Chelatococcus sp. YT9: one gene and its partner. The protein of the gene in region 2 binds, or shares a complex with, the protein of the main gene of each other region. Links are inferred from orthologs where the notes say so. Each region holds a gene or a part of one and is shown on either strand. Other genes may lie near its edges.

Region 1 (15,564 bases), 530 kb from region 2 along the record:
GGCTCGACCGCCATGGAGGAAAGCCTGTCACCCTCAGCGGTGGTGGAGCTGATCGGCACGTTTCGTGAGCATGTCATGGCTGCGGCGGCCGCGCATGGCGGCGTCATCGACAAGTTCATCGGCGATGGCGCCTTCCTTGTCTTCGGCATGCCGGAACCCGGCGAGGACGACGCGGCGCGGGCGCTCGCCTGCGGGCGGGCCATTCTGGACCGCATGGACAAATGGAACCTGGAACGCGGCCGGAATGGGTTCGATCCCATCCGCATCGGCATCGGCGTGCATAGCGGAGAGGCGTTCATCGGCGCCATCGGCAACGACATGCGCCTGGACTTCACGGTGCTGGGCGATGCGGTGAACGTTGCCTGCCGCCTCGAGCAGGCGACGAAGCTCCACCAGGTCGCATTCCTCGTGTCAGAGGAAGCGCTCGCCGCTGCCCGTGCCGACCGATCCGGATGGCGCCATATCGGCGAGCAATCCCTGCGCGGCCGGGCCGAACCCATCGAGCTGTTCACGCCCGCCGATCTGAGGGGCTGGGAGACAGCCAGAGCCGAGCCCGCCAGCCAAGCCTCCTGACCCGAACCCGGGTGCTCTGCGGCTGCCGAGCTCTCCTATGCCTCGGGCTGGTCCTTCTCGGGCAGAGAATGGCGCATGATGAGTGGAGTCTGCGCCAGCGCGAAGACGATGGTGATCGGCATCGTCGCGAAAACCTTGAAGTTCACCCAGAAGTCGGTGGACTGGGTTCGCCAGACCACCTCGTTCAAAACCGCAAGGAAGAAGAAGAACAGCCCCCAGCGCCAGGTCAGCTTTCGCCATCCCTCCTCGTCGAGATGAAACACGCTATCGAAGACGATCGGGAGGAGCGGCTTGTTGAAGGCCAATCCGCCAATGAGAATGCCGCCAAACAGGCAGTTCACGATGGTAGGCTTCAGCTTGATGAAGAGCTCGTCGTGGAGGACGAGCGTGAGGCCACCGAACACCAGCACCACGATGCCCGAGACGATCGGCATGATCGGCAGGTGCCGGACAAGCGCATAGTGGACAGCGAGCGCGATGGCTGTCGCGACCATGAAGACGGCCGTTGCCGTGAAGAGGCCCTCGCGCTGGTTCGCAAAAAAGAACAGGACGAGGGGCCCAAGCTCAAGGGCCAGCTTGAGCATCGGGTTGAGCGGCTGTCGCTTGGTATTGGTCATGAGATGATGTCTGCCTGTTCCGCCATAAGCCGTCAACTCCGGTGGCTGGCGCCGCCTATCACGACCGCGGGAGCACCTCCTCCGAATTTTTTCGGGTGCATGTCACATTCCCGGGAACTCGCTCGTCAAGTGACCGAGATGTTCCCAGAATCGGAAACGGAGTGAGACATGAAGCCGAGATTGAACCCCTATACCGCCGCTCCTGATACGATGAGCGCGATGTTCGATCTGGAGAAGCGGGCGTTCGGCAGCGGACTTGAGCACAGCCTGCTCGAGCTCGTGAAAACGCGGGCGTCACAGATCAACGGCTGCGCCTTCTGCATCCACATGCACACACGTGACGCTCGCGCTGCAGGTGAAACGGAAGAGCGGCTCTACTTGCTGGACGCCTGGCGGGAATCGCCCCTCTATACGGATCGGGAGCGTGCCGCCCTCGCCTGGACCGAGGCCTTGACGTTGGTCTCGGAAACCCATGCGCCCGATGAGGACTATGAGGCGCTGAAGCGCGAATTCTCGGAGGAGGAGCAGGTGAAGCTCACGCTGATGATCGTCACGATCAACGCATGGAATCGTTTCGCCATTGGCTTCCGCGCCATCCATCCCGTGTCAAAGCGGCAAGACCGTGAGTGACCGTATCGTGAGTGATCGCGGCCCCGACCAGGATGCCATGTTGACGGAGGCCTTCTCGGCGGCGCGCCCACGCCTGATCCGCCTTGCCTATCGCATGCTTGGATCCATCGCGGAGGCCGAGGACATGGTGCAGGAGGCGTTCATTCGCCTCCACCGCGCCGACGCGGGCACCATACGCGAGCCGGCCGCCTTCCTGTCCCGTGTCGTCACCAATCTCTGCCTCGACCAGCTCAAGTCGGCCCGGATGAAGCGGGAGAGTTATGTGGGGCCCTGGCTGCCGGAGCCCGTGGTCGATCCGCTCGAGGGGGAAGACAGCGACGACATCACCACCGTGCTGATGATGGCGCTGGAACGGTTGTCGCCGCTCGAACGCGCCGCCTTTCTCCTGCATGATGTCTTCGGCGTCGGCTTTGATGAAATTGCGGCCTCCCTTCAGCGCGATCCCGCAGCCTGCCGGCAGCTTGCACGCAGGGCCCGCTCGCATGTGCAGGCGGCGCGCCCGCGCTTTCCCGTTTCGCCGGAGAAAGGCCGCGATCTGGCGGAGGCTTTCCTCGCCGCCTCCGCCACCGGCGATATGGCCGCCCTTCACGCGCTGTTGGCCGAAGATGTCGTGCTCTATGGCGACGGTGGCGGGAAGGTCACCGCGACGTTCAATCCGATCTTCGGGCAGGACAAGGTATCCCGCTTCTTCTGGGGCCTCAGTCGCAAGAAGGATTACAAGCCGGCGACCGTGCTCAGGCGCTGCATCATCGACGGCTTGCCCGGCTTCGTTACGGTCGACGGTCAAGGTCATCTCCAGACGATCGCCCTCGCGATAGACGACGGACGGATCACGGCGATCTATGTGGTCCGCAATCCGGACAAGCTCGCGCATGTCGTCGAGGGGCTTTCGCCCTTTGCTTCCTAGAGGCAACGAGCCGCGCCCTTTGACATTGGGCCAGAACCGGTGCCACGAAGGCGGGACCCTTTGAGTCCCGCCGTCAGCCGATCCTGCCGATGCCCATTCCTGCCCTGGTGATCTATAGTCTCGCCGCGCTCGCGGAGATTGTCGGCTGCTTCGCCTTCTGGGCGTGGCTGCGCCTTGGCCAGAGCGTGCTCTGGCTCATCCCCGGCCTCGGCTCCCTGGCCGCTTTCGCCTATCTGCTCACGCTGGTCGACGCGGCTGCGGCTGGGCGCGCCTACGCGGCCTATGGCGGCATCTATATCGTGATGTCCCTGATCTGGCTGTGGCGCGCCGAGGGTGTTGCCCCGGACCGCTGGGATCTGGCTGGCGGCGCCATCTGTCTCGTCGGGGCGGCGGTCATCCTGCTGGGGCCGCGGGCCGCCTGAGCGGCTGGTCGGTCAGGCGTCCAGGCCCGCGATGGCCCGAGCGAAATCGCGCGCGGTGAAGGGTTCGAGATCGTCCACGCCCTCGCCGACGCCGATGAAATGCACCGGCAGGCCGGTCTTGTCGGCCAGCGCCACGAGGATGCCGCCGCGCGCCGTGCCGTCGAGCTTGGTCATGACGAGGCCGGTGACGCCGGCGGTCTTGCCGAAGATCTCGGCCTGGCTGAGCGCGTTCTGGCCGGTCGTCGCATCGAGCACGAGGAGCACCGCATGCGGCGCCTCGGCATCGAGCTTGCGCATGACGCGGACGATCTTCTCAAGCTCCGCCATGAGGCCCGCCTTGTTCTGCAACCGGCCGGCGGTATCGACGATCAGCACGTCGGTTCCCGCGTCACGGGCTGCCTGCAGGGCGTCGAAGGCAAGGCCCGCCGCATCCGCGCCCTGGTCACGCGCCACGACGTTGGCGCCCGTGCGCGTGCCCCAGACCTTGAGCTGCTCGACGGCCGCAGCGCGGAAGGTGTCGCCGGCCGCGAGCATCACCGAGCGGCCCTCGGCGCGATATTTGGCGGCGAGTTTGCCGATGGTGGTCGTCTTGCCGGAGCCGTTGACGCCGACCATCAGGATCACGAAAGGCTTCCTGTCTGCGGCGATGATGAGAGGCTTGGCGACAGGCGCCAGCACCGCCTCGACCTCTCGGGCGAGCACGCCCTTCACCTCTTCCGGATCGATCGAACGGTCATGCCGGCCCTTGCCGACAGCCTCCGTGACCCGTGCCGCCATGGTCACCCCAAGGTCGGCCTGGATGAGAATATCCTCGAGTTCCTCCAGGGTCGCGGCGTCGAACTTCCGCTTGGTGAAGAGATCGGTGATGCCCGTGCCGATCGACGACGAGGTGCGTTTCAGGCCCGCCGTCAGCCGCTGCCACCAGCTCTGGGGCTTCTGTGCGGACGGGGCGGGCAAGTCCGGTTCCGGCTCCGGTGGTCCGGGTGGCGCGACCCGAGCGGCATGGGGCGCGCCAGCATCATCGACCGATCGGGAAATTTCTTCGGCAGGGGGCGGGGTGACGGACACGGCCTCGGCGGCATCCGCTGGCACCACAGGAGCTGCCTCCGCCACGGGTATGGCCGGTGCCTCCGGTGGGGACGCGACGGGTTCGGCCGGAGGCGGCGGTGACTCGGAAGGTGGTGACTGGGGCGGGGCTTGTTCTGAAGAGGCTGGTTCGGTCTTGTCCCTGCGACGGCCGAACAGCCTGTCCAGCATCGTCCGCTTCTCGTTCTCAGCCATCGTCGCCTTCAATCTCCGGACACAATCCCGAAAAGCCCATCGGACGTTTCGGAAACGATCATGCGTTCAAACACTGCGTTGTCTCGGCCACCTTTGGATGGCCCGTTGCACATGAGCCTTGCCGCTCGATCTCGCAAGGCCTAGAGCGGCTCCATCGCGTCGGCAGGATGAGGGCATGACACAGGACGGGCCGAAGGGCCATATCCCCAAGATGGATATCCATATCCGCGGGTCGGATATTCTGACGCGCCTTCTCTACCGCGACGGGCTCATGCTCGTCATCGACAAACCGGCCGGGCTGCCGGTCCACCCCGACGCGAAGGGCGGCGAGACGCTCGCCGATCACCTCGATGCCCTGCGTTTCGGCCTGCCGCGCCGGCCGGAACTGGCGCATCGCCTGGACAGGGACACGTCCGGCTGCCTTGTCCTCGGGCGTCATCGCAAGGCGCTGGAACGGCTGAGCCGGCTGTTCGCCGAGAACAAGGTGGCCAAGACCTATTGGGCCGTGGTCGTCGGCGGCCCGGAGGCCGACGCCGGCGAGATCATGCTGGCGCTCAGCCCGCGTGATCCCGCGCGGGGATGGCTGATGCAGGTCGATCCCGCCGGCCTGCCGGCCCTGACGCGCTGGCAGGTTCTCGGCCGCGGCGAGGGCCTTACCTGGCTCGCGCTCGAACCCGTGACCGGCCGCACTCACCAGCTTCGGGTTCATTGTGCCAGCATGGGCTGGCCGATCCTGGGCGACCGTATCTACGGGCGCGGCGGAGCCGGCCAGCGTCTTCATTTGCATGCGCGCGCGGTAACAGTCCCACTTTATCCGAAACGCGATCCGATCACGGTAGAGGCGCCCGTGCCAGCGGCCATGCAAGAGACGCTGGCGATGCTTGAACGAAGAGACGGCAGTCAGTCAGGCTGAACCGACATCATTGCTCTGGCTTGTGGCCGGAAACGCCGTGTCGCCAAGTCAGTCGCGACGGGCCATCCCTCCCCTCAGGGGAGGGGGGCGCCGCAGGCGCCGGGCGGGGGTCCACCCGACGCTGACTTGACTGGAAGAAGGGGATGCGTGCTGGCCGCGGAGGTCCCGGTCTCCTGCCGCGTGCCCCGCCCGACCTCGCTGACGCGAGGCCACCCTCCCCTGAGGGGAGGGATCAACGCGCTGGCTCCCTCGTGCCATCCCCGGCATCTTGGCCGGAATTCCCTTTGCCCGTCGTGGACGTTCTCGTTTCAAGCCGCCAGCAGCTCGTGCCCGTCGTGGCCGGCGATGATGACGTCCAGGATGCGGCCGGGGATGGCTGCGGAGGCGAGGCGCACCAGTGTGAAGCCCTCGGTGCGGCCGAGCTCTGCATTTTCGGTGAGCACCGGCACCTGACGGCCGACCTCGCGCGCGAGATGGCGGGCGAGCGCCTCCGTGCCCTTCTCGCGCAGGCGGCGGGCGCGGTCCTTGACGAGCGCGCGATCGACCTGCGGCATGCGCGCGGCCGGCGTGCCGGGGCGCGGCGAGAAGGGAAAGACGTGGAGATGGGTGAGGTCGCATTCGTCGACGATGGCGAGCGAGCGCGCGAACATGTCCTCGGTCTCTGTCGGAAAGCCGGCGATGATGTCGGCGCCGAACACCACATCGGGCCTCAGCTTGCGGATATCCTCGCAGAAGCGGATGGCGTCGTTGCGCAGGTGGCGGCGCTTCATGCGCTTCAGGATGAGGTCGTCGCCGGCCTGCAGCGAGAGATGCAGGTGCGGCATGAGGCGCGGCTCCGTCGCCAGCGCGTCGAGCAGATCATCGTCGGCTTCCACGGAGTCGATCGACGAGATGCGCAGGCGCGGCAGCTCCGGCACATGCTTGAGGATCTGCTTGACGAGGCGGCCGAGCGTCGGCGTGCCCGGCAGGTCGCGGCCGTAGCTCGTGATGTCGACGCCGGTGACGACGACCTCGCCGCAGCCGTTCTCCGTGAGCCGTCGCACCTGATCGACGACAGCGCCCATGGCGACGGAGCGCGAATTGCCGCGGCCATAGGGAATGATGCAGAAGGTGCAGCGGTGGTCGCAGCCGTTCTGCACCTGCACGAAGGCGCGGGGCAGCCCGCCGTAGCCGTCGACGAGATGGCTCGCGGTTTCCTTCACCGCCATGATGTCGCTGACGAGGGTACGCTCGGCGCGTACGTCCCCGGCGAGAGCCGCCCAGGTGCCGGCCTGCATCTTCTCAGTGTTGCCGATGACGTGGTCGACCTCGGCCATGGCGGAAAAGGTCGCCGCCTCCACCTGCGCGGCGCAGCCGGTGACGACGATGCGCGCCTGCGGCCGTTCGCGGCGCAGTTTGCGGATGGTCTGGCGGGCCTGCCGGCTGGCCTCGGCCGTCACGGCGCAGGTGTTGATGATGACGAGGTCGTCGGCGCCGGCCGCATCGGCGTGGCGTTTCATCGCCTCCGATTCGTAAGCATTGAGTCTGCAGCCAAAGGTGACGACGTCGATTGCCATCAGGCCGCGCCTACGAAGAGTCGAGGTGGGAGGCGGTCTTCCCACTCGAAGGCTACAGCTCCCGTCATCAGCACGTGACCATCACTTTCCCGCCAAGTAATGGTGAGGTCACCGCCGGGCAGGCTGACAACCACCTCGCGATCGGTGAGGTTCTTGCGCGCGGCCGCAACGGCCGCGGCACAGGCGGCCGACCCGCAGGCTCGCGTAATGCCGGCTCCGCGCTCCCATACCCACAGATCGATATGACGGCGGTCCTTCACCGCCGCGAGCGAGATATTGGCCCGCTCCGGAAAGATCGGGTGGTTCTCGAGCAGCGGTCCGATCGCCGGAAGGTCATAGGCCTTGACGTCATCTACCCAGAAGATGGCATGGGGATTGCCCATGTTCACGGCGGACGGCGAATGCAGGATGGGCGCGTCAATGGGTCCGATCTGCAGCTCGATCGCGCGGGTATCGCGGAACTCTTCCGCCAGCGGGATCTGGTCCCAGTCGAAGCGTGGCGTCCCCATATCGACTGTGAAGGTGAGCGCATCCACCCGGGTGCAAGGCAGCAGGCCCGCGGTGGTCTCGAGTGTCAGGCTGTCACGGTCGCCCTTCTGCATCAGGTGCCATGCCACGCAGCGTGTACCGTTGCCGCAGGCCGCCGATTCCGAGCCATCCGTGTTGTAGATGCGCATGAAGGCATCGGTGCCCGGGGTAACGGGAGCGTGCAGCACCATGAGCTGATCGAAATGAGAACGCGCATCGCCGGCGATGGCACGCGCCTCCGCTGGCGTCACGACGTGGTCGGCGTGGCGCAAGTCGAGAACGACGATTTCGTTGCCGATGCCGTTCATCTTCGCGAAGGGGTGGTTGGCAAGCGTGCTCATGGTCTCAGCCGGTTGTGCAAACGTCTGGAAAGATGGGGGCCTTTTAAATTGAATGCGAGGGGGTGCCAATCCGTGAAAGAGGTCACGGGTTTCAGTTATTTGTGCGCCATGGCGTGCTTTGCCGCAAATAAGCACCAAATCGCGATGAACATCCCCTAAAGCATCTCTCGCTCACCGACGCCGAGAATCGTATCGTCGCGACAGCGAAAAGGTAGCGATTCGCGGCGGTGGCGAGGAGCCAGGCAATGAGGGAGAGCCGGGCGTTGGGAGAGTTCGCAATCCTGCAGGACGTGCCTTGTCGATCCGTGCCTCGTCCGGGCGCGCGTCGCGAAGCTCGCGGCCAAAGATCCCGTGCATCATGGCCGGTCGGAGCGCTATGCGGCGCGGCGCTGGTCATGGTCGTCCTGATTGCTGTTGGCCCTGTTCTGACGCCCAGCGCTTTCGCCCAGGATGCGGCGCAGCCCCCGATCGCCGCCACTCCGGCGCCCGCCGAGGGCTCCCAGGCCGCACCACGGGCTGTCGAGGAACTGCCCGCGCTCGTGCCTTCAACGGGCAACAGTGGGGATGCGGAGGATGTGACCCTCCCGGAGAAGCCGGCGGCTGTTCTGAAGGGCGGTGAGAGTTCGTGGGACGATGGCTTCAAGAACCTGACAGAGAGCTTCGCCCGCATCCAGGACGCGCTGGCAAAGGCAGGACTGAAACCGGCTGGGCGCCCCCTCGCCATCTTTCTGTCGGCGGACGACACCCATTTCCGTTTCGAGGCTATGGTCCCGCTGGCCGCGCCGCTGCCTGCCGGAGGTGAGATCGCGCCCGGCATCACGGCCGGGGTAACCCCGTCAGGCCGCGCATTGCGCTTCGTCCACAAGGCACCCTACGACGAAATCGATACGACCTACGAGGCGATCACCGCCTATCTCGATTCAAAGAACATGGTCGCGAAAGACACCTTTATCGAGGAATATCCATCCCGCACGATGGATCCGGATGACCCGGAACTCGAGATCAATGTCTACGTTCAGCCGAAATAGTCGCTTGTGTGAAAGCTGAATGCTCTACGCGTTCACCGCACCAGCCTACGCATGCTGCGAACGCCGGTAGCCGCAATATTACGGAATATGCGTAGCGTTCGTGCCACGAAGCTGTTGCCGCTCGCGTGCCGGATATAGGCGGCAGCGATGCGATGGGCGCGGGACTGGTACGCGACGTTGCGAAAATACCGCAGCTCAGTGACTTCGGCGATAAGGGTGTCCTTCTCAAAGGCTGCAATGCGCCGGATCTCCCGGGCCCGTTCCTCTGACAAGCGAGCGAGCTCGCGATCATGGGCGTTATCCGCGGCTTGCGCGGCAACAGCCTTTTTTAGACGTTCGATCTCAAGCCAGGGCTCGATATAGGCAGTCCGCGACAACGGCGCACAGACCTCGGCCGGAGCGACCGTTGCATTCCAGACGCCAACGAAGAAGGCCGCGTTGTCCGGCGTGACGCTGTGCTCCTTCTGGGCCGGCAATAGAAGTGTTTGCGAAATCGCCTCCGAATTCAGGCTGAGGTCCATCGCGGTGTCTCGCGTGGCGAGGCGCGCATTACCTTCGTCGATGATGGACAAGCCGGTCAGCGGGCTGCCTAGGAGCCATTGCGATGCCGGACCGAGGACGGAAACCGTGGTGTCCTTAAACTCGTCGAGGCTGTAGGTCCTCTTATGGAAGGGGTTGTGGACGCCACGGCTCGCGTCGATGGCGTCATTGGGGCAGCTGATGATGATAGCGCCGTCCGGTGCCAGCAAGGCGCGAAGGTTTTCCAGTAACCGCGTCGCGTCCGATACATGCTCGATGGTCTCAAAACAGGTGATGAGATCGAACGGCCCATGCCCATCGAAAGTCGCGGGAGAGAGTGCATCGCCTGCCACAAACGTGATGCCGGGACATGCGAAACGCGTGTTGGCTGCCTCAATCGCCTCCTGGGCGATATCGACGCCGACGACCATGGCGGCTCCGTTTGCTCGGAGAAAGCTCGCGCCGTAGCCTTCGCCGCAGGCGACATCGAGCACGCGTTTGCCGTTGCAGAGCGACGCTGCGAGCAGATAGCGCGCGACATGTTCGGCAGCAAGCATTGCATTGTAGGGCATGGTGTCGGGAGAAAAGCTGATCCGCTCAGCCATGGCAAAGGACCTTGGGTGTGACGGCAGGATCGGGTGGGGCGTCGTAACGCGGCCTCTGGCCGAACAGCTGGGCGACGCGCGCACGGTATGCCGCGTGGGAATGTTGTCGTTCGACCAATGCCATCGCGGCTTGGCTGAACGTCTGGAGAAGCGCGGGATCACGATGGAGGCGAAGCAAGGCTTCCACATAGGCATCGGCCATCGCATCATTGTCCCATAGAGCAGGAAGCAGAATGCCCGTCTTCCCGTCTATAATGACTTCCGCAATGCCGCCGACATCAGACGCGATGACGGTGAGCCCATGACTCATAGCCTCAAGAATCGTATTGGGAACGCCATCATAATGGCTCGTATACATCAACGTAAGATATGTATTCGGCGACAGGGAGTTGAAGCCGTTATACGGACCGTGGAAGGTGAGATTCTTATATCCGTTGAGTTGTGTTGCATTGAACCCGTTGAAGACCGCTCCGCCGAAAGCATGGATATGCGCATCGGGAAGGCTGCGCTGCAAGCGTGCGGCAATTAATGGTAGAAGATCTGGACGTTTCTCGGAATCCAGCCGCGATGCCCAGAGGATCCGGGACTGGGCTTCTGGCGTTCGCGGGACGATCACGGCTGGCCTCTGCACCGGTGCATAGAGGCATTCCCATTTTTCTGTCTGAGTGCCGATACGGTGGCGATCGCGCTCTATCATCGCCTGGCTGTCACAAATAATCTTTGAAAGTGTATCGATATTCTCTGCAATAAGATTTAGCGGCGAATAGTAGATAAACTTACGACCGTCCTGAATAATTTCAGTTTCGCAAAAATGATAGTAGAAGCATTGATGTTGACCCATCACTGGGCCGAATGCATTCAGAAAACGCTCCGTAAATGTTGAATCACGGAGATGGATGCGCGCGTCCGGCGTGCGGGACTGGATGAGCTTGAGCGTAAGGAGGCAGCGCTTGTCGATCGGCAATCCGCCGCAGAGGCTGCCGAGGTCAACGATGCTTGCGTTGGGAGGCACGCGATCTTCCCAAGACGGCCCGGCACAATCTTCTCCGAAAATCAGCAGCGCGTCGGAGAGCGGTTCGTTCTGGTACATCGCCTCGAGCAGTTCGAGGAAATATTTCTCGGCGCCGCCGCGTGGCATGAAGGGCAGCAGGAACACATCGCTGAAATCCGAGTCGCCGATAGCTTGGCAAACCTTGTAGTAGGCCACGCCCGCCGATAGGTCCTGCATGGAATTCGAGACGAGCTCGCAATGTTCGTATTTCGATGTCGAGATAAGAGGCTCGATGGTGTTGGCAGCGTCGATTGCGCGTCGGATGTCATCCCGTGCCAGGAGGTCTCGCGATGGCGGATCTATCGGTTTGCCGGCGCCCGGTGCTTTCGCGACACGATCATAATAGGGGGCGCAGACCTTGAGATATGTCTTTGGCTCGAACAGGGGGCTCGGCGGGATCTGGCATGTCGACATCGTCTCCGCGCGATCGAGCAGGCTTCCCTGGCGTTTGCGATAGAACAGAAGCGTGCCGGGAACAATACGCATGTCAAAACCTGCGGCGAGTGCCGCGCTGTTCAGGTGCCAGTCCTCGAAGGCATAGCCCTTCGACAATCGGACGTCGGCGTACTGCAGGTGCGCAAAGGCATCGCGATGCGCGCACAACCGCGATGTGAACGGGTGCATGTCGATGAAGGCGAACGGCGTCACCGTGGCGAGATCGCGGTAGGCCCAGATGTGATAGGTCGCGCCGAAGGCGAAGAGATATTCCGGAAACAGGAAGCAGCGGGGGCCCGCGTCGCGCGCGGCCCGGATGGTCGCTTTCAAGAAATTGGGCGAGACGAGGTCGTCGGCGTCCGCGGTCAAAATAAATTCGCCGCGCGCTCGCGCAATGCCGTCATTGCGCGACAGGCCGAGTGAGCCGTTATCGACCTCGAGGATCTCGACGTGGCCATACCCGCTGAGATCATGCGCCATCAGAACAGCGCGCGTTGCATCGTCGCTGCGGTCGAGCACTGCCACAAGCTCGATGATTAGACCATCGTCGCGCGCTACAGAAAGCGCCTCATCCAGCGAGAGGAGCGTGCGTTTTAGGAAAACGGCTTCGCGATGTATGTTGAGAATAATGGAGGCGTGAAAATTTTGCGACGCTTCCATTTCGACGCCCCCCAGCGTGGTCATTTGTGCACGATACATGGCGCGATCTAACTTAAATAGAAATATGGGTCAAATGTAATGGCGGCAAATCTTAGAGGCGATCGCAGATCTCACGGCAATTGATCGGAAATGCCGCTTCTGCTGTGACGCTGACCGCACGCCATACTATTTCATGTAAAATTGGTCTCAATTTAGCCATCTTTGGAAAAAGAGCCACGCCGGCGCTTCCGAGAAACGCCACAATAACTTGTACGCCTATGGAATATTCGCCGTTCTAGCTTCAATTTTTTGTGCCGACAAGGCTTGCGCGACGAATGCCTCTCCATGGGTCGCAACGGTGCGATCGGCATGACAAGGCCGTGATCTTGGCGAAGCGCAGGTGGGCGGCGAGCATCCGTGGCGGAACACGGATCTTTCGGCAGACGCGTGGATCTCCCGGCAAACCTTGACTCGTCAGGCCTCGTGGCGCATAAGGCGCAGATATTTGCCCGAACCTTGCCGTGTTCGAGAGCCGCCGACTGGTCCGAGAGGCCAGAGGTCAACGTCCGACAGCGCTGTGCGCCCTCGGGCGTGTTCGCGCTTGAAGGCCACGTGCAGCGGCGGGCATCGCAGGAGTGAACATGGCATTGGCTGACACGCCATTGAGGATTGAGGACGCGATCAATGAGCTCTGCCCATGGTCTGGGCGGCCGATCGCGGCTGACAGCCTCACGCGTTACAAAGGGGCGGTCGTCGGCTTCTGCAATCCCGGATGCCGGGACAAATTCGAGACGGCCATCAAGCATTTCGAGGCCGCGCTGGTCGTCCGTCGGGCGACGCGGGCCGGACAAGTCGAGGAGTGAGCTTTGTTCGACAATCTCTCCGATAAACTTTCCGGCATTTTCAATGCGCTGACGAAGCGCGGTGCGCTCTCCGAGGAGGACGTGAATGCGGCCCTCAGGGAAGTGCGTCGCGCCCTGCTGGAGGCGGACGTCGCGCTGGAAGTCGCACGCAGCTTCATCGACAAGGTGCGCAGCCGCGCCGTAGGCGCCGAGGTCATCAAATCGGTGACCCCCGGCCAGATGGTCGTGAAGATCGTTCACGACGAGCTGGTGGCGATGCTTGGCGCGGAAGCCGAGAGCATCGATCTCGAGGCCCCGGCGCCCGTCGGCATTCTGATGGTCGGCCTGCAGGGCTCGGGCAAGACCACGACGACAGCGAAGATCGCCAAGCGCCTCACCGACAAGGCCAAGCGCCGCGTCCTTCTGGCCTCGCTCGATACGCGCCGTCCTGCCGCCATGGAACAGCTCGCCGTGCTTGGCAAGCAGGTCGGCGTCGAGACGTTGCCAATCATCGCCGGCCAGTCGGCGGTGCAGATCGCCCGCCGCGCCATGGAGGCCGCACGGCTCGGCGGCTTCGACGTGGTGATGCTCGATACCGCCGGCCGCGTCACCCTCGACGAGGCGCTGATGCTGGAAGCGGCGGAGGTGAAAGCCGTCGCGCAGCCGCACGAGGTGCTGCTGGTCGCCGATAGCCTCACCGGTCAGGATGCCGTGAATACGGCCAAGGCCTTCGATGGCCGGCTTGGGCTCACGGGCATCGTGCTGACCCGTATGGACGGCGATGGCCGCGGCGGCGCGGCGCTCTCGATGCGCGCCGTCACTGGCAAGCCGATCAAGCTCGTCGGCACTGGTGAGAAGGTCGATGCGCTGGAGGACTTTCACCCAGCGCGCGTTGCGAACCGCATTCTCGGCATGGGCGACATCGTCTCGCTGGTGGAGAAGGCGGCGGAGAGCTTCGACGCCGATCGCGCCAAGCGCATGGCCGAGAAGATGCGCAAGGGATCCTTCGATCTGGAGGATCTGCGTGATCAATTGGCGCAGATGGAAAAGCTCGGCGGCATGGGCGGCCTGCTTGGCATGCTGCCGGGCATCGCCAAGATGAAGTCCCAGATCGCCAGCGCCAATCTCGACGACAAGGTGGTGAAGCGGCAGACCGCCATCATTGATTCGATGACGGTGAAGGAGCGCCGCAATCCGGACATCCTCAAGGCGAGCCGCAAGAAACGCATCGCCGCCGGCTCCGGCACCAAGGTCGAGGACGTCAACAAGCTGCTGAAGATGCACCGGACCATGGCTGACGTCATGAAATCCGTAGGCAAGGGCGGCCGAGGGGGCATCGCGGGCGCACTGGGCAACATGTTCGGGCTTGGCGGCGGCATGCCCAACATCGATCCTTCCAAAGTAACGCCGGAGATGCTGGAGCAGATGAAATCGCAATTGCCCGGCGGGCTTGGCGGTGGCGGTTTGCCTGCCCTGCCGCCGGGCGGTTTCGGGGGTGGTCCCAAGCTTCCCGGCATGGGTGGGGGGCTTCCCGGCCTCGGGCCGAAACTGCCCGGCCTCGGCGGGTTTCCCGGATTGGGGAAGAAGAAGTGATGGACGCGCATCCCGAATTGCTGCGCTTGCGCGGCAGCATCGACAATATTGACGCGGCGCTGGTGCATCTTCTGGCAGAGCGCTTCAAGTGCACCCAGGCGGTCGGCGAGTACAAGGCAACCCATGACTTGCCGCCCGCCGATCCCAGCCGCGAGGCCAGACAGATCGCGCGCTTGAGGGCCCTCGCCGCCGACGCCAATCTCGACCCAGACTTCGCCGAGAAGTTCTTGAACTTCATCGTCAAGGAAGTGATCCGGCATCACGAAACCATCAAGAGCCGGCAGAACCAGGGCGCCTGAGGCGCCCCTATCGTTAGACCTGAGGAGTAGTCTTTAATGTCCCTGAAGATCCGTCTGACCCGTGGCGGCGCCAAGAAGCGTCCTTACTACCGCATCGTGGTGGCCGACGCCCGCGCCCCGCGTGACGGCCGCTTCATCGAGAAGATCGGCGCGTATGATCCGATGAAGCCGAAGGATGACGCGGCTCGCGTCGTGCTCGACGTCGAGAAGGCCAAGTCCTGGCTCGCCAAGGGGGCCCAGCCGACCGACCGCGTGCTGCGCTTCCTCGATGCCGCCGGCGTCGCCAAGCGTCCTGCCCGCAACAACCCCAAGAAGGCTGCGCCGGGCAAGAAGGCCCAGGAGCGTGCAGCTGAGCGCGCGGCTGCCGCTGGCGCCGAGACTGCTGAGGCGTAAGCCACGCAACGCAGGGGCAGGATCCTGAATGGCAAGAAAGCCCTCTCGTCCGGCCCTGGCGCGTCCGAGCTCCTCCCATCCGCGGGTGGAGATCGAGAAGCGCCCGCCGATTGCGCATGGATCTCCCGCCCCGAAAGGGCGGGAAAAGCCGCGTCCCGGGCTGGTGCTCGTGGGTGAATTCGGCCGCGCGCATGGTGTCCGCGGCGAGGTGCGGCTCAAGTCCTTTACAGGTGAGCCTGAGGCCATCAAGGGCTACTCGCCGCTTGAGACCGCCGATGGCGCGCGCAGCTTCGTGCTGAACCACGTGCGCCCGGCTGCCGGCCCGGCGGGCGACATGCTGGTGGCACGGGTCGCGGGTATCGACAACCGGGACGCCGCCGAGGCGCTGAACC
Region 2 (15,301 bases):
TTGCCACCCGCGTCCTGCACGGGCAGGCCTTTCCGGACAACTTGAACGGCACCGATTTCGTGCCGCTCTATCTGGAGAAGACGAACCGGGTCTTCCGCATTTTCCTCCTGGGTGGGGCGGAGGGCGTTGCCGAGAAGGTTCTCTCAGCCTTCCAGGCACGCGCGCCGCAGCATGACTATGTGGGGACACGGCACGGCTATTTCACCGATGCGGAGGCCGCCGATGTGGCAGGCGAGATCGCGGCATCAGGCGCCGATCTCGTGCTGGTGGCGCTCGGGAGCCCACGCCAGGAGCTCTGGATGAGCCGTCACCTCATCGCCACCGGATGCCGCGCCGGCCTGTCGGTCGGCGGCTTGTTCGATTTCGCCTCGGGCACGAAGCCACGAGCGCCGGCGCTCGTGCGACGCCTGCAATGCGAGTGGATTTTTCGCCTTCTGCTGGAACCTCGCCGCATGGCCCGCCGCTATCTCAGGGGCAATTTCGCTTTCCTGGCGCGGGTCGCTCGGGAGCGGCTTGCGCCGCAAAGCATGCCAGTCTGGACACAGGGATGACCCTGCTATGCCTCCCCTTTCCCGCGAGGGCGAGAGAGGTGCAGCAGGTTGAAACGCAGGATGACCGCGCCGCCAGCAGCGGCAAAAACCAGAGCCTTGGCCGCTATGGCCAGCGTCGGCGCGGCAATGAAGTGCTGGATGGCGACATCCGCCAGCAAGGTCGCCAACGCCATCAGGCTGATGATGACAAAGCCTTTGTTATCCACCGGCATGCGATAATGCCGCCGACCGACGACCACGAAGAGGACACAGGCAACGATATGCGCCGACATCAATGCGATCGCCGCACCCATGGCGCCCTGCCAAGGCACCAAGAGAGTGGCAAGCAGGGCGGACGTTGCCACGAAGACAAGCGACCCGATGAGTTCGAGATGGCTGGCGTTCGAGAAATAGATGACTTGCGCGAAATAGAAGTTGCGCATCGTCATGAAGCCAAAGGCGATGGCAAACAGGGGAATCTGTGTGCGCGTCGGCTCATAGAACGCTTCGCCGACGAGAAGCCGCACCACCACATCTCCGAAAACGAGGAAGAACACCGCGCCAAAAGTGGCGGTTGCCATGCAGGCATTGAAGGCATGCCGCAAGACCTGGTCCGCGTCTTCCCGCTCGCCCGAATTGGCATGCTGCTTGGCAACGGTCACAAGCGCCATGGCAATCGATTCGCCAACCACCATGAAGGCTTGGCGCAGAAAGTCAGCCACGACGCCATAGGGACCAAGCGCCCCCGCGCCATCGAAATGCGCGAGCAAAAGACGGTCGACGCTTTGGCCGACTGCCATCACCCCAAAGGATATGAGGAGCGGCCAACCGTAGACGACCAGCGCGCGCATGGCGTGCCTGCTCGGCGCGAGCCTGACGTCACGGATGGCCATGATGCCCGGAATGGCGGCACCCGCATGGGCCAGGGCGACAGCCAAGGCGAGCGAGACGGCGCTCCCGGTCATCGTCAGCGCGGCCGCGCCGAAGACGATGACCAAACCCGCGCGCAGCAGCATGAGCACCGCGACCGTGCCTGCTTTCAGGCGCGTACGGCTGATCTCCAGAAGAGCCTCATACCCCGCCATGCTGACCAGCAGGATGAACACGGCCGTGAGGAATCCCGGCGTGGCGATCCCCGCAACCCACAGCCCGGAGAGCACGATGGCCACGCCGATGAGCGCCGCGCTCAACAAGACGCTGAAGGAGGCGATATAATCGCCAGCGGCTTCGCGGCGATATACGCCGAAGAACGCGAATCGCATCCATTGTGTGGAGAAGCCGTAGACAATACTCGTCCAGGCGAAGATCAGGAGATACTCACCATAGGTCACAGGGCCTGCCATCCGCGAGAAGATGGCGAGGGCGACCAGATTGCCGACCGCCGACAGAACGCGCGCGGCAAGGAAAAGCAGCATGTGACCTTGCTTCGTTGGGTGACACGACCGGACCGGGCAGCCCGCCCCGCATCCTATCCAATGTCTCGCGCGCCCTTACAAGCCACCGACTGTCAGGGAATGTGATGAAAGTCCTGCAAATCCTCCATACCGACGAGATTGGCGGCATTCAGACCCTGGCTCACATGATCGAGCAGGGGCTGGTCCAGCACGGCGTTGAGGTTGAAACCGCGATCATGTTCCCGCGCCCGTTCATGCCTGCAAAGGATAAGCTCGTGGCGGCGATCGCCATGGCACGCCGCATCATGGCGGGCGGCTGCGACGCGCTCATCGCCTATCAGGCTACGGCGTCTATCCTCGTGGGCACGGCGGGGCGGCTTGGTGGCTTTAAAAACAGGATTGTCCATCAGACGGCCATCCCCGGGGAAACCGCACCCTTCGTGCGGTGGCTGGACCGTTTCGTCGGCACCACCGGCGGGTATACCGCCAACATTGCCAATTCCGTTTTCACACAGAACGAATTCTCCCATTACCCCGTCACCTATCGTCGCGATCTCCGATTGATCGAACACGGTCTCGATGCGCCGCAGTCTCACTTGACCATGGCGGAGGCGCGCCAACGGTTCAATCTGCCGGCGACCGGCAAGCTCATTCTCAATGTCGGACGCCTCGTCGACCAGAAGAATCAGGACGTCCTCGTTAAGGCCCTGCCCGCCTTGCCGGCGGCATCGCTGGTGATCGCGGGAGATGGTCCGAAGCGCACTCACATCGAGGCGTTGGCCCGCGAATTCGGCGTTCACGAGCGATTGATCCTGCTCGGCAATGTCTCCCCGAGCGATGTGCCGGACCTGTTCGCGGCAGCGGACGTCTTCGCCTTTCCGTCCGTCTGGGAAACCTTCGGGCTTGCCGCCGTGGAGGCCGCGATGGTTGGGTTGCCCTCGGTGGTTGCGGATCTCGATGTGCTGCGCGAGGTGCTCGCGACCGGCGAAATAGCCCCCATTCGCTTTGCCAATCCTCATGATGTCAAGCGCTGGAAGGATGCGCTCGCGCAGATGCTGCGCAATCCTCCCCCGCCTGCGGTGCGGCGCGAAGCTGCGCGCGCCGTAACCGCGAAATACGCGCGCGAGCGCATGGTCGATTCCTATCTTGACCTCCTGCAGGTCGCGCACTGACCATGTCCTTGCTCGCCGCTTGGGCGGCATGGCTTCGCCGCATCGCCTGCATGAGCAGCCTGATGCTGGTTCTGTCGCCGGCATCGGCCAGCACGCCCGCGCCGCCGGACCAGACAACGCCGGCCTTCCGGCGCGGTACCAATGTCACCTGGTTCGCCTTCCCCGCCACGATCGCGCGCGCCGGGCACTTGGCCTATACAGCCTCGCCCTACGCCACGCCCGATAGGGCCGAGCCCCCCCGCCTCCGCGCGCTGGGCTTTGACCACGTGCGGATGCCGATCGATTTCGGCCCGCTGCTCGAAGCCGACCAGCCCGGGCGCGAGGGACTGCTTAGTGACATTATTGGGACCGTGCGTAGCCATCAGGCGGCAGGCCTCGGTGTCATCGCAACCCTGATGGCCCCCGGCCTGAACGGGGCGTTGCCCGAAGCCTTTCTCGATGGAGTCAACGGCCGGCAGTTCCGGCGCTATCAGGCGCTAGCCGGCCAAGTTGCGAGCCGGCTCGACAAGCTTCCTCCGCATCCGCCCGTGGCTCTTGAGTTGCTGAACGAGCCGCAACAGGCATGCCGTGCCGAAAGCGGAACCGACTGGACCGCGCACCAGCAAGTCCTTGTCCACGGCCTGCGCAAAGGCAACATCAGGCTGCCCCTCCTGCTGACGGGGGGTTGCTGGTCGACGATCAAAGGCCTTGTCATGCTCGACGGCAGCCTTTTCAAGGACAGGCGAAATCTCGTCAGCGCGCACTTCTATGACCCGTTCGTCTTCACCCATCAGGGCTCGACCTGGACATTGCCCTTCCTCGCTGAGATACGCGGCGTCCCCTATCCAGCCGCAAACGGGCGTCTTGATGAAACCCTCGCCCGAACGAATGCCGCCTTCGCCGTGTCATCCCGTTGGCCATCCGCGGAGCGCGACAAAGAGCGCCAGGCAGCCGAGGAGGCGATCCGCTGGTATTTCACCTCTGCGCCCGGCCGGGCCGCGATCGACGAGGCCTTCACGCCCCTGAAGGAATGGCAGCAGCGCAACGACATCGATCCGGCGCAGATCGTCGTCACGGAATTCGGCGCGATGCGGCCGGCCGGAGCATTGGTCAGCGATGATGCATCACGGGCGCGCTGGCTCAGCGACGTTTCGGCAGCTATTGCGCGCAACGGCTGGGGTTGGACGCTCTGGCTTCTGAGCAGCCCGCCGTTTGGGCTGGAGGGGCCACAGGGCACCCTATGCCCGGCGGCCGAACTGGCACAAGCGATCGGCCTCACCATTCCTGCATCCTGCCGGCCTGTGCCAAAGCGATGAGAATTTCCAGGGAATCCAGCACCGGGACAGACGAGCCGCCCAACGGAAGGAGAAACGCCGAACGGGGCAGATCCCGTTAATATTTTGTTATATCAGTGATTTTTTACAGCCAATTACCTCATGTCGCTGATTGCTCAGCCGTGGCCTGCCGCTTGCGGAATAGAAGCTGTCGGTGCTCCTGATACCGCGTGAACGTCTCAAAATGAGACAAACTCTAGCCTCGGATCAGGAGAGACCAGACGAAAAGCTCCTTGCGGAGCCTGTGAGGCAACCATGGCTGTTATGAGTTCACGCTTCGAACCCTTGGGCAATCTGCGCGCCATGAACGCGGTCAGTGAACCTTTCATCGGCGAAGCCACGACCCGTTTCGATCCGTGGGCCACCCTCCAAGGCCTGCGCCGCAGGTTGCCGCTCATCGGCGCCATCGCGGTCACGACCACGGCCCTCGCTATTGGCTATGTTGCCGTAACGCCGGCGAAGTACACCGCGACCACGCAGGTGCTCATCGACACGCGCGGCTTGCGCATCCTGGACAATGACATCGCGAATCGAGCGACGACTGGCGACAACGACCTGATCGCCATGGAAAGCCAGCGGCAGGTCATCGAATCCCGCAGTGTGCTGGAAAAGGTGATCGATCGGGCAGGCCTCGAGAACGACCCGCTGTTCGGCGCGCGTCCCGCTGGCCTGCGCAGCCAGGTCATGTCGATCTTTGGCTCGGGCGAGCGCGAGGATCGCTTTTCCAAGGCGCTCAAGGCGCTGCAGAAGAGCCTGACCGTGCGCCGCGGTGATCGTTCCTTCGTTATCGACATCGGCGTCGTGACGGAAGATCCCCAGACATCCCAGCACGTCGCCAACACCGTCGCCGAGGTCTATATCGGTGAGGAACAGCGCGCCCGGGCGGAGGCCGTTGGCCGCGCCAACGCGGCCCTGGCTGCACGCCTCTCGGAACTCCGCGAGCGCGTGACTGTCGCCGAGGGTAAGGTCGAGGCCTATAAGAAGGACCACCGCATCATCGGCATCGATGGCGGCCGGGCCGATGAGCAGGACCTGCGCGGCCTCAACACGCAGTTGCTGGCGGCCCAGGCGCAGGTGGCTGAACTGCAGTCGCGCGTTGATCAGATCAAGTCCATCCAGAACAATCGCGCCATCGACGCGCTCGTCCTGCCCGAGACGCTGCAGGCCAGCAGCATCACCGCCCTCAAGGAGCAGTATGCGGCCCTCATGCGCCAGCAGGCCGAGCTCGGCCAGTCGCTGCTGCCGCAGCACCCCCAGATGAAGGCGATCGCCGCCCAGGCCGAGCAGATTCGCCAGCTCATGCGCGCCGAAATTGGCCGGGTGGCGACAGCCACCTCCGCCAACCTCGAGCGCGCCAAGGCGACAGTTGCCGACCTCGAAAAGCGAGCCGCCGCGCTCAAGAACAATGTGCTCTCCACCAACGAGACGAGCGTGCAGCTTCGGGAGCTGGAGCGTGAGGCGGATTCGTCCCGCACCGTGTATGCCTCTTACCTGCAGCGCAGCAAGGAGCTGAGCGAGCAGCAGGGCGTGGACACCAGCAACACGCGTGTCATCAGTGATGCCGTGCTGCCCCGCGACCGTAGCGGCGCTTCGCCTATCCTGATCATAGCCGCCGGCCTGCTGCTCGGCGCAGGGCTCGGCACTACGCTGGCCTGGGGCCTCGACCAGATCGACGACCGTCTACGTGAGGCCAACCAGGCGGCCGCCGCCAGTGGTCTGCCCGTCCTCGCCAGTGTTCCCGGCGCATGGCGCCACGCGCCCGCTAGCCAGTTCAACTTTCCGGCTGCGATCCGCAGTGGGCGCAGCAACCTGAAGACGATCGATCGGCTCACCGTCACGAAACCCTTTCTGCTCGGCCAGCTTGCCTTCTCGCTGGAAAGCATGCTGCCGCCCTCCGAGGCGCGCACCGTCGTGATCGTTTCTCCTGATGCCAGTGGCCTGGCCGGTGATATGCGGTCAAAGATCGTGGTCGACCTCGCCGTTACGTTCACCCAGGATGGTGAGCGCACCCTGCTCGTGGACGGTGACTCCCGTGGCCGACAGCTCTCCCAGCGCGTTCTAGCAACCGAGGCGGCGAGCGGCGAGAACGTCATCACCCCGCTGCCGGCTGGCGCCAGCCTTCGTATCCTGCCCATGGGCGCGACCGCCACCGGCCAAATGGCTCGCTCGCAGCGCGCGCTGCTCGACGATATCAGCGCCGCGGGCACTGACGCCCCGAGCCTCACCCTCATCGATGCCGCCCGACCGCAGGACGACCTCACCGTGCAGCGCTTCATCGCCTCGGCGGACATGGTCCTGGTGCTGGTTGACCAGGGTGCCACCCGCCAGCGCGCCCTGAACGAGACGCTGGCTTCGATCCGCGCCCTGCGCCCACGTTCGGTCGGCATGGTATTTGTCGAGGCTTAGACACGGCACCAATAGCGTCCCCTCCGAACGATGGACGCGCGAACCGGCGCTGGATATCGATTGGCCTCTAGCTCTCATCCAGGCTTCGCGTTATGAGCGTTGCATACGCAGCAAACAGTTTTCAGACCGTGACCATGGCTCCAGCGCAGAGCGACTTTCGCCAGTCCCTGGTGCTTCCCATCCTGCTCGCAGCGCTCTCGTTCAATTTCGCTCTGTGCTTCGTGAACACGAATGTCATGGGCGCTGGCGCCGGCATGGTCATGCTGGTCGAGGTCATGCTGGTCGGCTGCACCTTTCTCCTGGTCGCCGACCGGTCCGCCGCGCTCTATTTCGTGCTTCTCGCCATCTTCTCCTATGTCGGCGCGCTGATGCTGTTCCGCGGCGTCATCGATCCAAAGATCCTGCGCGACCTGATGATACCGGTCGTCTTCTACATCCTCGGCTTGACGCGGGGCAATCTCGCCCTTGGTGATCGGGCGGTGACATGGTCGATCCTGGTCGTACTCGGCGCGGCCTTGTTCGAATGGATGTTCCTCGACACCTTCCTCAAGTATTTCGACGTCATCGGCTATTACGTTTCGCGTGGCTCGGTCGACGCTGCAGCGACCACAGGCGAATCCGGCCTGTTCATCTCCGGCACGCGCTTCGAGGGGCGGACGCTTCTGCCATTTCTCGGCGAGCATCGGGTCTCCTCGGTCTTCCTCGAGCCGGTCTCTGTCGGCAATTTCGGAGCGGTCGCCTTCGCCTGGGTGCTGAGCCGCGACTTCCACAGGCCCCGGGCCCTTATTCCCAAGACGCTCGCCATCATGACGATCCTCGTGCTCGGTGATGCACGGTTCGGGATGTACCTGTGCGGGATTACACTGGGGCTTTATCTGGTCGCGCCCTTGGTTCGCCCTGGCATGGTGTTTGTCGCACCCTTCCTTGCCATCATCGCCCTCATCACCTACGCCGCGGTGAAGGGCAATATCGCTTGGGACAACACGATTTTCGGCCGTTTTCTGCTCGCCGGGCAGCTCATCAACACGCTCGGCCTCGGCGAAGCCATGGGCCTTGTTTACACAAGCACTGATTTCAACGACTCGGGCTATGCGTACGCCCTCTCGCAGCTCGGCGTTCTTGGCTTTGCGGGGGTCTGGGCACTTTTCGTGTTCATCCGCGTGCCGGAAGGCCAACCGCGGCGCTTCACGCTATTTGTCGCCTTCTACATCATTCTGCTTTTGTGCATCAGCGTATCCTTCGCCACCATCAAGACCGCCGCTCTCTTGTGGTTTCTCGCCGGCATCTGCGCGCGCAGCCCCGCGGCGTTGGCATGGGACATTCAAGCCGGGCGCTTCACCGACAACCTCAAAAGGAAGGCAGGGCTTCGCCCCGCGCCGGCGACCTGACGCCTAGTATATCAGGGAACTGTGACGACGAGCCGATGGAACAAGCCCATGCGGCAGGCTTCCCCTGCAATCAGCCGCGGTTGCCCGACTTGAGCAACTTTTCAGCGATGCCGTAGAGCTTCTCGCGACGTTCCATCTCTTCCCAGACATCGTCCGGAACGATGCCGGCTTCCGCCCAGAGAACGGTGAGATGGTAGAGGAGGTCGGCGCTTTCTCGAATGACTTGCGTGCGGTTGCCCTGGACGGCGTCTAGCCCCACTTCCGCCGCTTCCTCAACCAGCTTCTTCGCCATCTTGGCGACGCCCTCCTGGGCGAGCTTGACCGTGCGCGGCGCGCCCTGTCCATGACGCTTGATCGCCAGAACCGCTTCATAGAGGCGTTCGATGCAATCGTTCCCGGCCGCCAGCTGCACTTCGTTCCTATGCTTCATCGTATTTTTGCCCGCGACCTCGCTATCGCGTTCCCCCTCGCAACACCAGCCATATCACCTTCGATAGTACCTCACCGCTTTGAATCAATGTCGAATCAAAAGACACGCTTTCTAGTTGATATTCCCGACAAAAATACAACCATAGCGCATCGCTATTGACGGTTTGATGACTGTGGAATGGTCAACCCCGGGGATGGATGGAGCGGACGCCAGCTACCCCACCAGATGCCGGAAGGTCGCGACGACCTGCTCGTAAACCGGCCGTTTAAACGGCACCACGAGTTCCGGCAAGCGCGCCATCGGTTCCCAGCGCCAATCCTCGAATTCCGCTTTGTGGGCGCCACCCGCGGGCGTGCGAATGTCGATCTCACGCTCATCGCCCGTAAAGCCGAGCGCGAACCACTTCTGGGTCTGGCCGCGATAACGGCCCTTCCATGCCTTGCCGATCAGTTCGGATGGCAGGTCGTATTCGAACCATTCGGGTGCTTCAGCCAGGAGGCGCGACGAGCGAACATTCGTTTCCTCGTAAAGCTCACGGTGGGCCGCGGTCAACGGGTCCTCGCCGTCATCGATCCCGCCCTGCGGCATCTGCCAGGCGAATGACTCAGTTACCCGTTCAGGATCGTTGCTCGCCGCGCGCCGTCCGACGAAGACTTCGCCACGCGCGTTCAGCAGCATCACCCCCACACAGGGGCGGTAGGGCAAAGCGGCCTTTTCGGCGGGGCTCAGATCGGCGCCGGTTTTTGCATTCTTATCCGCCACAACGCTCTCCCTCAGGCTGATCGCCGGCAGAAACAGATCGTACCGGCCGGTGCGGAAACGCGCACGGCCCCTGCGCGGTTGCACAGGGGCCGTTCTAGAAAATCACCGGCGTACTCTTGCCGGTTGGCGGACGGGGGATCAAATTCCGGACGCTTCGGCTGCTCCAGGCGCAGCGCCATTCGCAGCATGGTATCGCGCGCCCTCGCCCGTCGAGCCGTCGCCCATCACGCTCCCGCCATTAGTTCTTGGCAGGAGCAGCACCGTCCTTCTGAGCCCCGGATGCATCCGCCTTCTTGGACTGCAGAGCCGGATTAGCCTTGCCCCGCAGAAGGTCAAAGGCAGCGATCAGCTGGTTGTCCTTCGTTGCATCCGTCGGGACATAGCTCGACGAAGCGCCGCGCTCGTCGTCGGTGTTCTTCAAGTGACCACGCAGACCCGCCTCACCCTTGCTCTCGTCCTTGCCCTTCAACTCATCCGGCACATTCGGGATGATCTCGATGTCAGGATCGATACCGCGGGCTTGAATGGAGCGGCCGGACGGCGTGTAGTAGCGGGCTGTCGTCAGGCGCAGCGCACCATTCGAGCCGAGCGGAATGATCGTCTGCACGGAGCCCTTGCCGAAGGAGCGGGTGCCGAGCACCGTGGCGCGCTTGTGGTCCTGGAGGGCGCCGGCGACGATCTCCGAGGCAGACGCCGACCCGCCATTGATGAGCACCACGACGGGCTTGCCCTTCGCCAAGTCGCCGAGCTTGGCATTGAAGCGCTGCGTCTCATCCGCATTGCGCCCACGCGTCGAGACGATCTCGCCGCGATCGAGGAAGGCGTCGGAGACGAGGATGGCCTGATCCAGCAGCCCACCCGGATTATTGCGCAGATCGATCACGTATCCCTTCAGCTTGTCCTGCGGGATATCTGCCGCGATCTTCTCGATACCATCCTTCAGGTTCTCGAACGTCTGCTCGTTGAACTGCGAGACGCGGAGATAGCCGATATCGTCCTCCTCGCGGGAACGCACCGCCTTGATGCGGATCACGTCGCGCGTCAAGGTCACGTCGAGCGGATCCTTCTGGCCGGACCGGATGACCTTCAGCTTCACGTCCGTCTTGACCGGGCCGCGCATTTTGTCCACGGCCTGGTTCAGGGTTAGGCCCTGGACCTGCTCGCCATCGATCGTCGTGATGACGTCGTTCGCCAGGATGCCGGCACGTGCGGCAGGCGTATCGTCGATCGGGCTCACCACCTTGATGAGACCGTCTTCCATCGTCACCTCGATGCCGAGGCCGCCGAACTCGCCGCGGGTCTGCACCTGCATGTCCCGATAGCTCTTGGCGTCCATATAGCTCGAATGCGGATCAAGCGAGGACAGCATGCCGCTGATGGCGGCTTCGACGACCTTGCTTTCATCCGGCTTTTCCACATAGTCCGACCGGATCTTCTCGAACACGTCGCCGAACAACGTCAACTGACGATAGGTCTCAGCGGACGCGGCAATCGCACTCGTGCTCGTCAGGAGAGGCGACTGCGTGGCGACAACGGCGGCACTCGCGCCGATCAGTGCGCCAACCATCACGAGAGTAACTTTACGCATCATCCGCGTACCTTTTCGCCTTGCGATTTCGCCCACCACGGGCTCGGATCGATCGATCCACCGTCCTTGCGGAATTCCACATAGAGGACGGGACCGTTCGATCCGCCTATAAACGCCGTTGAAAGCGGCGATGCCGTTTCACCCATGACAGCCACCGGCTCTCCCGCCAGCACGAACTGCCCGAGTGCCACGTTGATCCGTTCCATTCCGGCTAGCAATATATAGTACCCGCCACCGGCATTGATGATCAAGAGTTGTCCGAAGGAACGGAAAGGCCCGGCGAAAGCTACCCATCCATCCGCGGGCGAGGCAACCGTGGCCGCCGGACGCGTCGCGAGGGAGATACCCTTCGTCGTCCCACCAAAGCCATCTGACGCGCCAAAATCACGCAATCTTGAGCCGCTGACCGGCAGCGGCAGAAGGCCGCGCGCCTCCGCGAAGGCGATCTTGGGCGAGAGCCGCGCAGGATCCCGAAACGCTGTGCCAGCAGGGGTTTCCTGCCCGGCCTGAGCTGCCGCCGCGCGCCGCGCTGCTTCCGCCGCGCGCTGAGCGGATGCGATTTCGCTCTCCATGCGATCGATCAAATCTTTGAGGCTTTTGGCTTGAGACGACAGCGCGGCCACCCGCGAGGCCTCGCTATCCGCCGTTTTTTCGACATCCCCAAGCTGCTGCTGACGTGCCGTTACGAGCCCAGAAAGCCGCGCCCGCTCCCCCGCCAGGGTTGCAAGATCGGTCTTCAAAGCTTCGCGATCATGGGCGATGGTCTCTCGCAAACGTACGAGTTCCGAGAGATCGGACGCGAGCGCCTCCGTTTCGGCTTTCAACTCAGGCACGACCGCGCCGAGCAGGATGGAACTGCGCACAGCCTCCAGCATGTCATCGGGATGTACGAGCACGGCTGGCGGAGGCCGCCGACCCATGCGCTGCAGGGCAGCCAGCACCTCGACGATCACATCGCGGCGCCCCGCCAGGGACCGACGAATCGCCTGCTCGCTCGAATTGAGCACGGAAAGGCGCTGCTCGATCTGGCTGACGCGGGTCTCCGCCGCGGTAGCCCTCTGATTCGTCTCGATCAGCGCCGCGTTGAGCCGCGCACGATCCGCCTGCAGCGACGCAATCTCCGCGTCGAGCTTGGCCCTGGCCTCGGCACGGGCGCGCATCTCGTTCTCGATAGCCTTGAGTTCTTCCTCGCGCTGGAGCTTGTCCTCCTGTGCGCGCTGGGCCTGTTCGAGCGGGGCGTAAGGCTGAGCCGGCGCTGACGTGCCCGGCTGAGGCGCGGCGGTCTGAGCCGAAGCCTCGGCGGCGACCATCAACGCTCCCGCGGCGACCGAGGCGATTGCCAGCCGGGCTCCGAGGAATTTGCCCGTCGAGAGGCAGGACATCAAAGGCAAAGGCGAACTCTTGAAAGCGTTATAATTTCGGCAAATCTGCTGATCCGAAGGCGATCGCTCGCTTTCGCGAATCGATCATACCCGATGATACGGATGACCCGTTAGGATTGTCATAGCGCGATAAATTTGTTCGGCGACGAGGATACGCACGAGTTGGTGAGGAAGCGTGGCGGCGCCGAAGGCCATGATGGCAGCCGCCTGCTCGCGCACCCGTGTATCGAGCCCGTCAGGCCCGCCGATCACGAAATTTATGCCGTCCACGCCTTGATCACGCCAGTCTGCGCAGCGCTGTGCGAAGGCAGGGCTCGGCATGGATGCACCCGTCTCGTCGAAGGCCAGAACGACGCCATTGCCGCAGCGCGCGACAATGGCGGCCGCCTCCTCCGCCTTGCGCTCGACAGCGCGTTTTGCGCGGCTTTCAGGCAGCTCGACCATGTCGATCGCGCCGAAGCCGAGCGTCCGCGCCAGCGGCGTGGACCGTTCCAGGTAGCGCTCGACGAGGATGCGCTCCGGGCCCGCCTTGAGGCGGCCGACCGCCACCACCGTCAAGCGCATGGTTTCAGCCGTGCGCCCGCTTATTGACGGAAGCGTCCTCGCGTTCACCGGACTGGGCGCCCGGGGCCGCACGCTCACTCGGCCTATCGGCGCCCCACATCTTTTCCAGATTGTAGAAGCCCCGGACTTCCGGTCGGAAGACGTGGACGATGATATCGCCGGCGTCGATCAGGACCCAATCGCAGGTCGTCGTCCCCTCGACACGCATCGGGCCGTAGCCTGCGGTCTTGAGGGCTTCGACAACCTTCTCCGCGATCGCCCCGACATGGCGGTGCGAACGTCCGGATGTCACGATCATGGTATCAGCGATCGAGGTCTTGCCGACAAGATCGATAACGACCGTTTCCTCGGCTTTCATATCCTCGAGACAATGAACAGCGATCGCAGTTGCGTCGCCGCCATAACCACTCCCGGGAGCCTCGGCTGTAACTCCGGCTGCCGGATGGAGCGATCCATTGTTCGCTCCAAGCATGGGCAAAGGATTCAGTGCCAGTTCCTCGCTTCACATGGCGCAATTGCCACATCCCCAAAGATAGCGGCGGTTGGTCTTATCTTCAATGACAATGGGCCAGAAACCTTTCAATCCATAGCCGGCGCGGGCAAATTCGCCTGCGCGCGGAGCGCTGTGGAGGATTGCGCTGACCGCGGTCCATGCAGGAAAACCCACGCGGGAGGCGCCGCGCCCGGAAGGGCGCCCGCGGATCGCTCGGACATCCGCATGGAATGCAGAGCAACGGCCGCCGGCGCTCGGGCCGCCTTGATCGTTGCTCCCGGCCGATCAACGATGACTATCGGCATCAGGGCTGCAATGGCCCGCCAGTTCTGCCAGCGGTGAAAGGTGCCGAGGTTGTCCGCACCCATGATCCAGACGAAGCGCGTGCGCGGGCAGCGCCGCCTGAGATAGGCCAGGGTATCATAGGTGAAGCGCGTGCCGATGGCGCTTTCAAACCCGGTGATATCTATTCGCGGGTGCTCGGCGACGGCCTTCGCCGCCGCCATCCGCTCCGCCAGCGGCGGCAGCCGCGCGTTGTCCTTCAAAGGGTTGCCGGGTGTCACGATCCACCACACCCGGTCGAGGCCCAGGCGCTTCATCGCGACGAGGCTCGCCAGCCGGTGTCCCTCATGCGGCGGATTGAAGGTGCCGCCGAACAACCCAATGGCAAGGCCAGGGCCGTGCGGCGGCAGGACGGGAAAAAGCGCCTCTCGGCGCGGCTGTCCCTCGCTCAAGGCCGTGTCTGACCGCTGCCATGCACGCGATAGTTGAAGGACGTCAGTTGCTCGACTCCGACCGGTCCGCGCGCGTGCATCCGACCGGTCGCGATCCCGATCTCCGCGCCGAACCCGAACTCGCCGCCGTCGGCAAACTGTGTGGAGGCATTGTGCAGCACGATGGCCGAATCCACCTCGCGCAGGAACCGTGCCGCGGCCTCCTCGTCCGCCGTGACGATCGCGTCGGTGTGGTGAGAGCTGAACGTTTCGATATGCGCAAGGGCGCCATCAAGCCCGTCGACCACGCGTACCGCGATGATGGCGTCCAGATACTCGGTCCGCCAGTCCTCCTCATCGGCCGGCTTAACGCGGGGGTCAGTCGCCTGGGCGATCATATCGCCGCGGATCTCGCAGCCCGCATCCGCAAGTGCCGCGATAAGCGGAGCGAGATGAGTCGTCGCGCACGCCTTGTCGACGAGCAACGTCTCGGCGGACCCGCAGACGCTGGTCCGGCGCATCTTGGCGTTGAGAACGATGTCACGCGCCATGCCGAGGTCGGCTGCGGCATGCACAAAGACATGACACAGGCCTTCGAGATGGGCGAACACCGGCACCCGAGCTTCTTCCTGCACGCGCGCAACGAGGCTCTTGCCGCCGCGCGGCACGATGACATCGATAGCGCCTTCGAGCCCCGTCAGCATCAAGCCGACGGCCGCGCGATCGCGCACGGGTACGAGTTGCGCGCTATCTGACGGCAGACCAGCTTCACTCAGGCCTTTGGCGAAAGCCGCCGCTATCGCCGTAGCTGACCGCAGTCCGTCCGAGCCGGAGCGCAGGATCACGGCGTTGCCGGCCATCACGCAAAGCGCGGCCGCGTCGGCGGTAACATTAGGGCGGCTCTCGAAGATCACGCCGACTACACCGAGCGGCGTCGCAACGCGCTCGATCCTAAGGCCGTTGGGCCGCTCAAAGCTGGCCAGCACGCGGCCCACCGGGTCCGGCAGGCCGGCCACGAGACGTACGGCCTCAGCCATAGCGGCGACACGCGCCTCGTTCAGCTCCAGACGTTCGACGAAGGAAGCCGCCTGCCCGTTGGCACGCGCCTCGGCGACATCCTCGGCATTGGCGGTCAGGATCGCCGGGGTCGCCGCGAGGATGGCATC

What was found.
Region 1: the proteins of KIO76_RS08550 (region 2) and dapF are in contact, whole or in part, in a solved structure (PDB 5YGU), measured with the Escherichia coli proteins. The link is inferred for Chelatococcus sp. YT9 from one-to-one orthologs.

Annotation. Positions count from the first base shown.
Region 1 is NZ_JAHBRW010000001.1:1,363,377-1,378,940, reverse strand. The notes cover bases 5,834-8,827. They hold dapF (diaminopimelate epimerase), read right to left. Parts: upstream 7,769-8,827; coding sequence 6,899-7,768; downstream 5,834-6,898. Other genes in these bases: KIO76_RS06180 (GyrI-like domain-containing protein), read left to right, coding at 8,164-8,796; mtaB (tRNA (N(6)-L-threonylcarbamoyladenosine(37)-C(2))-methylthiotransferase MtaB), read right to left, coding at 5,834-6,899. Also shown: KIO76_RS06225 (adenylate/guanylate cyclase domain-containing protein), read left to right, coding at 1-573; KIO76_RS06220 (septation protein A), read right to left, coding at 609-1,190; KIO76_RS06215 (carboxymuconolactone decarboxylase family protein), read left to right, coding at 1,359-1,820; KIO76_RS06210 (sigma-70 family RNA polymerase sigma factor), read left to right, coding at 1,858-2,727; KIO76_RS06205 (YnfA family protein), read left to right, coding at 2,823-3,149; signal recognition particle-docking protein FtsY, read right to left, coding at 3,162-4,430; KIO76_RS06195 (RluA family pseudouridine synthase), read left to right, coding at 4,642-5,343; more of mtaB, read right to left, coding at 5,652-5,833; KIO76_RS06175 (class I SAM-dependent methyltransferase), read right to left, coding at 8,829-9,920; KIO76_RS06170 (glycosyltransferase), read right to left, coding at 9,913-12,105; KIO76_RS06165 (eL24 family ribosomal protein), read left to right, coding at 12,687-12,908; ffh (signal recognition particle protein), read left to right, coding at 12,912-14,480; KIO76_RS06155 (chorismate mutase), read left to right, coding at 14,480-14,779; rpsP (30S ribosomal protein S16), read left to right, coding at 14,816-15,172; ribosome maturation factor RimM, read left to right, coding at 15,201-15,564. UniProt on the Escherichia coli protein: Involved in the succinylase branch of the L-lysine biosynthesis and in the biosynthesis of the pentapeptide incorporated in the peptidoglycan moiety. Catalyzes the stereoinversion of LL-2,6-diaminopimelate (L,L-DAP) to meso-diaminopimelate (meso-DAP).
Region 2 is NZ_JAHBRW010000001.1:1,895,474-1,910,774, reverse strand. The notes cover bases 7,622-10,352. They hold KIO76_RS08550 (RNA pyrophosphohydrolase), read right to left. Parts: upstream 9,396-10,352; coding sequence 8,847-9,395; downstream 7,622-8,846. Other genes in these bases: KIO76_RS08545 (S41 family peptidase), read right to left, coding at 9,634-10,352; KIO76_RS08560 (surface polysaccharide polymerase), read left to right, coding at 7,622-8,203. In the rest of the region: KIO76_RS08585 (WecB/TagA/CpsF family glycosyltransferase), read left to right, coding at 1-551; KIO76_RS08580 (lipopolysaccharide biosynthesis protein), read right to left, coding at 557-1,945; KIO76_RS08575 (glycosyltransferase family 4 protein), read left to right, coding at 2,050-3,096; KIO76_RS08570 (glycoside hydrolase family 5 protein), read left to right, coding at 3,099-4,391; KIO76_RS08565 (GumC family protein), read left to right, coding at 4,665-6,815; more of KIO76_RS08560, read left to right, coding at 6,908-7,621; more of KIO76_RS08545, read right to left, coding at 10,353-10,983; KIO76_RS08540 (murein hydrolase activator EnvC family protein), read right to left, coding at 10,983-12,365; 23S rRNA (pseudouridine(1915)-N(3))-methyltransferase RlmH, read right to left, coding at 12,450-12,929; rsfS (ribosome silencing factor), read right to left, coding at 12,934-13,401; KIO76_RS08525 (nicotinate-nucleotide adenylyltransferase), read right to left, coding at 13,509-14,156; KIO76_RS08520 (glutamate-5-semialdehyde dehydrogenase), read right to left, coding at 14,153-15,301. UniProt on the Escherichia coli protein: Master regulator of 5'-end-dependent mRNA decay.